Regions from separate parts of the Acidovorax sp. LjRoot66 genome, predicted to be linked through region 1. Evidence: predicted binding sites of a transcription regulator. Region 1 holds the regulator's gene; the other holds the start of a gene.
What was found. Region 1 encodes sigma-54, which starts transcription at its own class of promoters, with help from an activator protein. Its sites were predicted from a motif close to TGGCANGNAANCTGCTTT; they were not measured.
Positions count from the first base shown of each region.

Region 1 (4,205 bases):
CCGCAAGGTCGTCAAGGACGTATCGCTGGTCGTGCAAAAGGGCGAGGTCGTCGGGCTGCTCGGCCCCAACGGCGCGGGCAAGACCACCTCGTTCTACATGATCGTGGGCCTGGTGCGCAGCGATGCCGGCGACATCCGCATCGACGGCCACTCGGTGGCCCACATGCCCATCCACCGCCGTTCGCGCCTGGGGCTGTCCTACCTGCCGCAGGAAGCCTCGATCTTCCGCAAGCTCACGGTCGAGGAGAACGTGCGCGCCGTGCTCGAATTGCAGCGCGGCGAGGACGGCCAGCCGCTGCCGCGCCAGGCCATCGAAGAGCGCCTGACCGCGCTGCTCACGGAACTGCGCGTGGAGCACCTGCGCGCCTCGCCCGCGCTGGCCCTGTCCGGCGGCGAGCGCCGCCGCGTGGAGATCGCCCGCGCGCTGGCCACGCAGCCGCGCTTCATCCTGCTGGACGAGCCCTTTGCCGGCATCGACCCCATCGCCGTGATCGAGATCCAGCGCATCATCGGCTTCCTCAAGGCGCGCGGCATCGGCGTGCTCATCACCGACCACAACGTGCGCGAGACGCTGGGCATCTGCGACCACGCCTTCATCATCAGCGATGGCCATGTGCTGGCCCAGGGAACCCCCTCCGAAATCGTCGACAACGCCGAAGTGCGCCGGGTGTACCTGGGTGAACACTTCCGCATGTAGCAGACCGATGGACCACCCGTTCGCCATGCACCTGCCTTTGCGGCAGCCCCGGGGGGCTGTGCGATGAAGCCCGGCCTGTCACTGCGCGTATCGCAGCACCTGGCGCTCACGCCGCAATTGCAGCAGTCCATCCGGCTGCTGCAGCTGTCCACGCTGGAGCTGGGGCAGGAGGTCGAGCAGATGCTCGACGAAAACCCCTTTCTCGAACGCAATGCCGACGAGGCGCCGCGCGAGGAGTTCGGCGTGGAAACGGCCGATGCGCCGGTGCAGCCAGACGATTACAGTTCCGACGACGCGGTCTATTCCAGCGCCCCGGGCACCAGCACGTCGACCGAGACCTCGGCCGACAGCCCGCAGGGCGATGCGGAAGTGGGCAGCAGTGCGGGCGACGAGCCCGACTGGAGTGGCGATGGCACCGTGGACGTGTCCCCCAACGATGCCGAGTGGGGCGGCGATGCGCCGGCCCGCAACCGCAATGATTCCGAAGGCGACGAGGCCGATGCCACCGAACTGGCGCGTACGCACGAATCGCTCACCGCGTTTTTACACCGCCAGGCCCTGTCGCTGCGCCTGTCCGAGGTGGACCGGGCCGCCCTGCGCTTTTTGATCGAATCGCTCAACGACGACGGCTACCTCGAAGACCCGCTGGAAGAGCTGGCCGTGGGCCTGGCCGGCCCCGACGACCTGGAGCAGATCGAGGAGCTGGTGCACCGCTTCACCGTCGCCCTGCGCCTGCTGCAGAGCCTGGAGCCTGTGGGCGTGGGTGCACGTGGCCTGGGTGAATGCCTCACGCTGCAGCTTACCGCGCTGGCCGCCGATGAAGACAGCGAAATCGACCCCGACACCGTGCAGACCGCGTTGCGTGTGTGCCAGCAGCCGCTGGAGATGCTGGCGCGCCGCGACATCCGCCGCCTCACGCAGCTGTGTGGCGATGGCGAGGAGCGCACGCGCGCCGCCATGGCCCTGATCGCGCGGCTGGAGCCTCGCCCCGGGCGCAAGTTCGTGGACGTGGAGCGCAACATCATCGTGCCCGACGTCATCGTGCGCAAGGCCGGGCGGGCGAATGGCCGAGATGGCCAGCACAACTTCATCGTGGCCCTGAACCCCGACGTGATGCCGCGCCTGCGCGTGCACGACATCTATGCCGGTGCCCTGCGCGGCCACAAGGGCGGCGAGGGCCACCAGGCCATGCAGCAGCGGTTGCAGGAGGCGCGCTGGTTCATCAAGAACATCCAGCAGCGCTTTGACACCATCCTGCGCGTCTCGCGGGCCATCGTCGAGCGGCAAAAGAGCTTCTTCACCCATGGCGAGCTGGCCATGCGCCCGCTGGTGCTGCGCGACATCGCCGATGAGCTGGGTTTGCACGAGTCCACCATCAGCCGCGTGACCACGGCCAAGTACATGTCCACGCCCATCGGCACCTACGAGCTCAAGTACTTCTTCGGCTCGGGCCTGGGCACCGAGACCGGCGGCAACGCATCGAGCACGGCCGTGCGCGCCCTCATCAAGCAGTTCGTGGCGGCCGAAAGCCCCGCCAAGCCGCTGTCGGACAGCCAGATCGCCGAGATGCTCAAGGAGCAGGGCATCGAGTGCGCGCGCCGCACCGTGGCCAAGTACCGCGAGGCGCTCCGGATCGCGCCAGCCAACCTGCGCAAGGCGCTCTGATCAGGCCGCTGTTCTGAACGCCCGGCTGGAGATGCTGACGGCGTTGCCGTCCGGGTCCTTCACATTGGCAAACGCATAGCCATTGGCCTGGTGCGTGCTGCCGAATGCCAGGCCCTGCGTCAGCGCATTGGCCTTGAAGGCCTCCACGTCGTGCACATGAAAGCACAGCTTCACCCCGGCCTGGCCGAGCTTCACGCTCTTGGCCGCCTGGTGGATGAGGATGCTGGCGCCGCCGTCCGGGGCCTTGAGTTCGATCAGGCCCTCCACCACCTCTCCCGTGGTCTGCAGGCCGAAATGCGTGCCGTAGAACGCAGCGCTGCGCTGCATGTCGCGCGCGTAGACCATGATGGTGCCGAGCATGGGGTGCATGGTGGGTGGGCCATCCGCCATCAAGGCGACTTCGAGGCCGGTGCGCGCCGCAGCGAGCGCAGCAGCTCCAGCGCCTGTGCGGTCGGCTCCTGCGACTGGCCATTGGCCAGCACGGTGAAGGCCACGCGCAGTTCGTTCATGCCCAGCACGCCCTGGGTCAGGTGCTTGTAGCCGCCCGGCTCGGGGGCGCGGTCGGTGGCCGAAAAGTAGTAGCCCGTCTTGCCCGAGGCGCTCAGGTCCTTGAGCGGCAGCTCGGCTTCGACGGCCCTGGGCTTGGCCTGGGTCGCGCCCGACTGGACCTGCGCCCGCAGCTCATCGGCCGTGGGGGCCTTGGCGGAGCTGCCTGCGGGCCAGATGGGCGTGAGGATCATCTGCAGGGCCGTGGCATCGGGACCGCTGATGGCGACCGAGGGCGGTAGCTCGGCATGGGGGCGGCGCACCTGGGCGCGCCATTGGGCGGGCAGGTCGATGACGAGGTCGTCGCGCCCGGGCAGCGGAACGCGCAGTTCTTCGGCAAGAACGGGCAGGCACAGGGCGAAGGTGAGCAGCGTGAGGGCAGTGCGGAGCATGGAGCGGTGGAACGGAGTGAGTGAGGTGGTGGCTTACTTGCGGCTGGTGAAGACGGCGTCATACGACTGCGTGCTGAAGCCCGCCACCCGCTGGCCATTGGTGAGCAGCACCGGCACGCCACGGGCCCCGAGCTGCGCAAAGGCGGCCTTGCCGGTGGGCGTGTCCACGTCGAACTCCCGGTACGCGATGCCCTTGCCTCCCAGGTAGGCCTTGGCCGCCTTGCAGTAGCCGCACCAGGTGGCCATGTAGAGCGTGACCTCGCCCCGGGGCTGGGCGGCGGCCGTCTGGGTGCCAGTGGCAGCCTGGCCGGGGGCGGCGGGCGGCAGCGGGTTGCCCGGGACCACGCTGACGGGCAGGCTCTCGAGCTTCAGGGTCTTTTGCACCGCACCCGACGTGGGCGGCTGGTCGCTGTAGACGACTTTTCCGCGCGCATCCACGGATTTGTAGAGCGTCTGGGCATGCGCCGTGCCCGTGAGCGCGGCCGCAATCAGGGCGAGGGTCAGGGTGCAGCGCAGGGTGTGCATGGGGGCTCCGGGTAAAATCGGCTATTCCGGGAGCATAAGAGACTTCTGCCGCCCCGAGGCCCGCTGGGGCAAGGCCTCACCCGTATGGGCCATCCTTGCCGTCCGGCATGCAGCTTTTCGATGCCCGTTGCGGGCTTTTTCGGGGGCGTCCTGCCCCCGTTTCGCTGTCTTTTTTCGACCCTCCGTTTCCCTGCCCCATGGCCCGCATTGTTTTCGACCTCCCCACGCACTTCGGCTTTGCCACCGAGCTGCAGATCTACATCAGCCACGTCAATCAGGGCGGGCACCTGGACAATGCGCAACTGCTGAGCCTGGTGTCCGAGGCGCGTGTGCGCTTCTTCCAGTCGCTCGGCTACCCCGAGGCGGATGTGGGCGGCCTG
Region 1 covers NZ_CAXUQU020000001.1:6,808,022-6,812,226, reverse strand. The annotation lists gene lptB (LPS export ABC transporter ATP-binding protein) at 1-697, shown strand, start outside; gene ACSQ3Y_RS31930 (RNA polymerase factor sigma-54) at 761-2,362, shown strand; gene ACSQ3Y_RS31925 (VOC family protein) at 2,363-2,722, opposite strand; gene ACSQ3Y_RS31920 (hypothetical protein) at 2,752-3,300, opposite strand; gene ACSQ3Y_RS31915 (glutaredoxin domain-containing protein) at 3,334-3,825, opposite strand; gene ACSQ3Y_RS31910 (acyl-CoA thioesterase) at 4,023-4,205, shown strand, end outside.

Region 2 (4,205 bases), 6.1 Mb from region 1:
ACCGTGCACGCCGAACACGTCGAATGCGTCGTCCACGTTGAGCATGCGCTTCAGGCCACCCACACCCCACAGGCAGACGATACCGGCGATCAGGCCCAGCACGATGGAACCCATGGGGCCCACGAAGCCGGCAGCAGGCGTCACCGCCACCAGACCGGCCACAGCGCCCGAGGCAGCACCCAGCATGGACGCCTTGCCCTTGTGCAGCGCTTCACCGGCGATCCAGCTCAGCGTGGCAGCGGCAGTGGCCAGCACGGTGTTCACGAAGGCCAGGCCCGCATTGGCGTTGGCGGCACCGGCGGAACCGGCGTTGAAGCCGAACCAGCCCACCCACAGCAGCGAGGCACCCACCATCGTCAGCGTCAGGCTGTGGGGCGTCAGGGCCTCCTTGCCGTAGCCGATGCGCTTGCCCACCATGTAGGCACCCACCAGACCGGCGACACCGGCGTTGATGTGCACCACGGTACCGCCAGCGAAGTCCAGCGCGCCGTCAGCACCCAGCAGGCCGCCGCCCCACACGATGTGGGCCATGGGCACGTAGCTGAAGGTGAACCACAGCACCGAGAAGATCAGCACGGCAGAGAACTTGATGCGCTCGGCAAAGGAGCCGACGATCAGCGCCACGGTGATGGCCGCGAACGTACCCTGGAAGGCGATGAACACGTACTCGGGGATGGTGATCAGGGCACCGAAGGTCTCCTGGTTCACGCCCTTGAGGAAGATCTTGTCCAGGCCGCCGAAGAACTTGCCTTCACCCGAGAACGCCAGGCTGTAGCCGTAGATGGCCCACAGCAGGGAGATCAGCGAGAAGACCACGAAGACCTGCATCAGCACGGACAGCATGTTCTTGGAACGGCCCAGGCCGCCGTAAAACAGCGCCAGGCCGGGGATGGTCATCAGGATGACCAGCAGCGTGGAGGTCAGCATCCAGGCGGTATCGCCGGAGTCGATCTTGGGTACGGGAGCGGCAGGGGCAGCCTCGGAGGCGGCCGCAGCAGGTGCCGGTGCAGCCGCAGGGGCAGCAGCCGCAGCAGCGGGCGCGGCTTCTGCCGGCGCCGATGCGGCTGCATCGGCGGCAGGTGCCTGGGCCAGCGACAGTCCACCGACGGACAGCAGGCTCAGCCCCAGAATGAAGGAAGCAAGCAATTTTTTCATGGCATTTGTCTTTCGTGTTGTGCGGCGGGCCCTTTAAAGGGCTTCCTTGCCGGTTTCGCCGGTGCGAATGCGTACCACCTGCTCCAGGTGGGTCACGAAAATCTTGCCGTCGCCGATCTTGCCGGTGCGTGCAGCGGCTTCGATGGCCTCGATCACCCGGTCCACCAGTTCGTCCGCCACGGCGGCTTCGATCTTGACCTTGGGCAGGAAGTCGACCACGTACTCTGCACCACGGTACAGCTCCGTGTGGCCCTTCTGGCGTCCGAAGCCCTTGACCTCGGTCACCGTAATCCCCTGCACCCCGATGTCCGACAGGGCTTCACGCACCTCGTCGAGCTTGAAGGGTTTGATGATGGCTGTCACCATTTTCATTTTTGATTCCTCCAGGAAGGGGCGCACGAGGCGCCCCCGAAAGATTTACAGGGTTTTGGTCAGCGTGACGATCACGCGCGACTTGTTGACGGGGCCGAAGAAGTCCTTCTTGTTGGCGCCCACCACAGCTGCGCCCAGCGACAGGCCCGAGCCGAAGTCATAGGCACCGCCGACGCTGTAGTCGATGTAGTTGGGGGCAGCGATGTCGCCGCCGAAACGCGTGTAGCCCACAGCGGCCTTGAGCATGACCTTGGGCATCACTTCCTGGGCGAACGCCAGGTTGAGGTAGCCGGTGTTGCGGCCCTTGAAGCCAGGACCGGCGTAGGCGAAGTAGTCCTTGGACAGGGTGTGCGAGTACTTGGCAGTCACGGGGCCGAAGGTGGCGGCGCCATAGACTTCGGTGGTGTTGCCGTTGCTGTTGCCGGGGTAGATGTAGGTCAGCAGGCCCACGTCCAGGTCGGCGCCGCCGGCCTTGAACTTGTAGCCGCCGTAGATGTCGGACTCGATGGAGTTGCCGGAGAGCCAGTCGACGCTGGAATTCCAGTTGCCGACGTAGAAACCGGACTCGCCGAAGGCGTAGTCGAAGCCGCCCTGGATCGCGGGCTTGACGGCCTTGACCTTGGAGACATCCTGGTCCTGGCCACGGAACTTGTAGTTCGAGGTCAGGCTGACGTTGCCGGTGAGCTGGGCACTGGCCAGCAGGGGCAGGGTTGCAACAAGGGCAGCGCCCAGGAACTTGATGGATGCGCGGGTCATGTTTCCTCCGGTTGGACAAAGTAGGGACAAGCGCTTTAAGCATGGACCGTGCCATGCGCTGCAATGCCCCGTTCTGCCGGGGTTCGGGACAGGTGAAGATTCCCTATTAAAGTGGGGGTTTGGAAGATCCTTGATTCGCACCACGATGGTGCGGTCGTGAAGCATTTCACACAAGCGTCTTGCAAATTGCACCCATCTGGGGAGAAAGTCGTCCATGAGTCTTGCTTTGGTGCAAAGCCGCGCCCTTCTGGGGCTGCAGGCACCGTCCGTCACCGTTGAAGTGCACTTGGCCAATGGCCTGCCCAGCTTCACTCTGGTGGGCCTGGCCGAGGTGGAGGTGAAAGAGGCACGCGAGCGCGTGCGCTCGGCACTGCAGAACGCCGGGCTGGAGTTCCCCCACAACAAGCGCATCCTATGTAGTCAAGCGGTTTTTGCTTGAAATGCGCACAGTAGTCCGCGGTCTCTGGATTTATGGAGTTGTGTACAACTCCCCGCGGCCCGGCGGGTTGGAAAGCGCGAGTTGGGGAGAGAAACGGCTACCTGTCCGCCAGGTTGCCAACATCTTTCGAGTCAGAGCCAGCGCCCCTAAGAGCGCCTTTCGGCTGGGGAGAAGAAAGTACGAGCAGCGCGAGCGGACCACGACCTTGTTTAGGTTCGACTCTTCAAGCCCCGCGTAAGCCCAAATCAGGCCAATTTTTGCTATCAGGACGGCAGTTTCGAGTAAACAGTGCAGCAGTGGGCTGAGCACGGAAGTTGCCGCATCTGAACCTAAACTTCGCCCGGCCAAAGCTGGTCAACATCGCGCTGGACTATGTCGAACATTTCAGCGGCCGCATTAGGCGAGGCCGAGCTGGCGTAGGTGAGTGCCAACAATGTGAGGGGATGGATTTGCATCACCGATGCGATCTGCTCCAGCTTGCCTAACGTTGGGCTCTTGAGGCCACGTTCCACGGTGCTCATGTACGTACGGCTGGAAACCAGGCTGAAATCCTCCTGGCTGAGCGCACGTACGTCCCGAATCGCCTTCATCGCGCGAGGAAGGTTGTTGATGACGCGGCGCTTTGAGGACATTCCTCGATTACCGCTAAATGAACACTATAGGACTACAATCTATAGTGTTCATTTGAAAGCAGCTTTTTCGAGGGCTGCGCATAGGCGGGGAACGACGCTTGACGTTCTTCTGGCGCGGTTCTCCCCGCCTTTCACGAACACGCGTGGTGCGACGTCGCTGCGCTCTTCACCGATGGAGTCAGACCGCGATGCGACTGGACAGTCTGGATTTGACCGACGACGCGGCCCCGCTGGTCGCCGAAGTGAACCTCCCGCGCTTCATAGCCAAGTTTCCGAGATGTGATGAAGAGCTTTGGGTAGCCGACGTGGAGGTGAGCCGAAGCGAATCTTCGATCCAGCGTTTTGAGGCGATTTTCTTCGTAGAGGGATCCGGGCTGGTCAGCATCTTTGGCATCGACTCTCCCGACGGTTATCCCCATGGCCTGGCATCCGATCTGGCACTTGAACAACAGGCATTCATTGCGTTTTTGCGAGCAGAGAACGCGCGCATGGAGCGTCTTCTAGGTCCAGTTGTGCGGATTTTCAGTTCGCACCTGTACTACAGTGAACTGACGGTGACGAAAGCCTATCTTTCAGCCCGCGGCAGCAGCTTGGATTCGGGTGTTGGGTACCACGATCCCGAGACGGGGACATACGTCACGCACGTGGTAGAGGAGGAACACTCCGAACGTGAATGTTCCACTCACGCGTCGAAATAGGGTTGGGGTCAGGTTGCACGCCGGTACTCCCATATGAAACCCAATGGGCGCTCGACAGCGTTGAGTGCGCTCCGAGATGACTGACTCGCGTGCGTGGTCTCAATACTTGCAGGTGACCCATGCACCAAATTACAGTACCGTGGCGAATCCGTT
Region 2 covers NZ_CAXUQU020000001.1:694,192-698,396, reverse strand. The annotation lists gene ACSQ3Y_RS03245 (ammonium transporter) at 1-1,155, opposite strand, end outside; gene glnK (P-II family nitrogen regulator) at 1,189-1,527, opposite strand; gene ACSQ3Y_RS03235 (TorF family putative porin) at 1,573-2,283, opposite strand; partial or broken gene ACSQ3Y_RS03230 (magnesium chelatase domain-containing protein) at 2,498-2,710, shown strand; gene ACSQ3Y_RS03225 (helix-turn-helix domain-containing protein) at 3,052-3,354, opposite strand; gene ACSQ3Y_RS03220 (hypothetical protein) at 3,564-4,052, shown strand.
Region 2: ACSQ3Y_RS03235 (TorF family putative porin) is a predicted target of sigma-54. The motif match lies at 2,320-2,337, and genes of this name have one in related genera.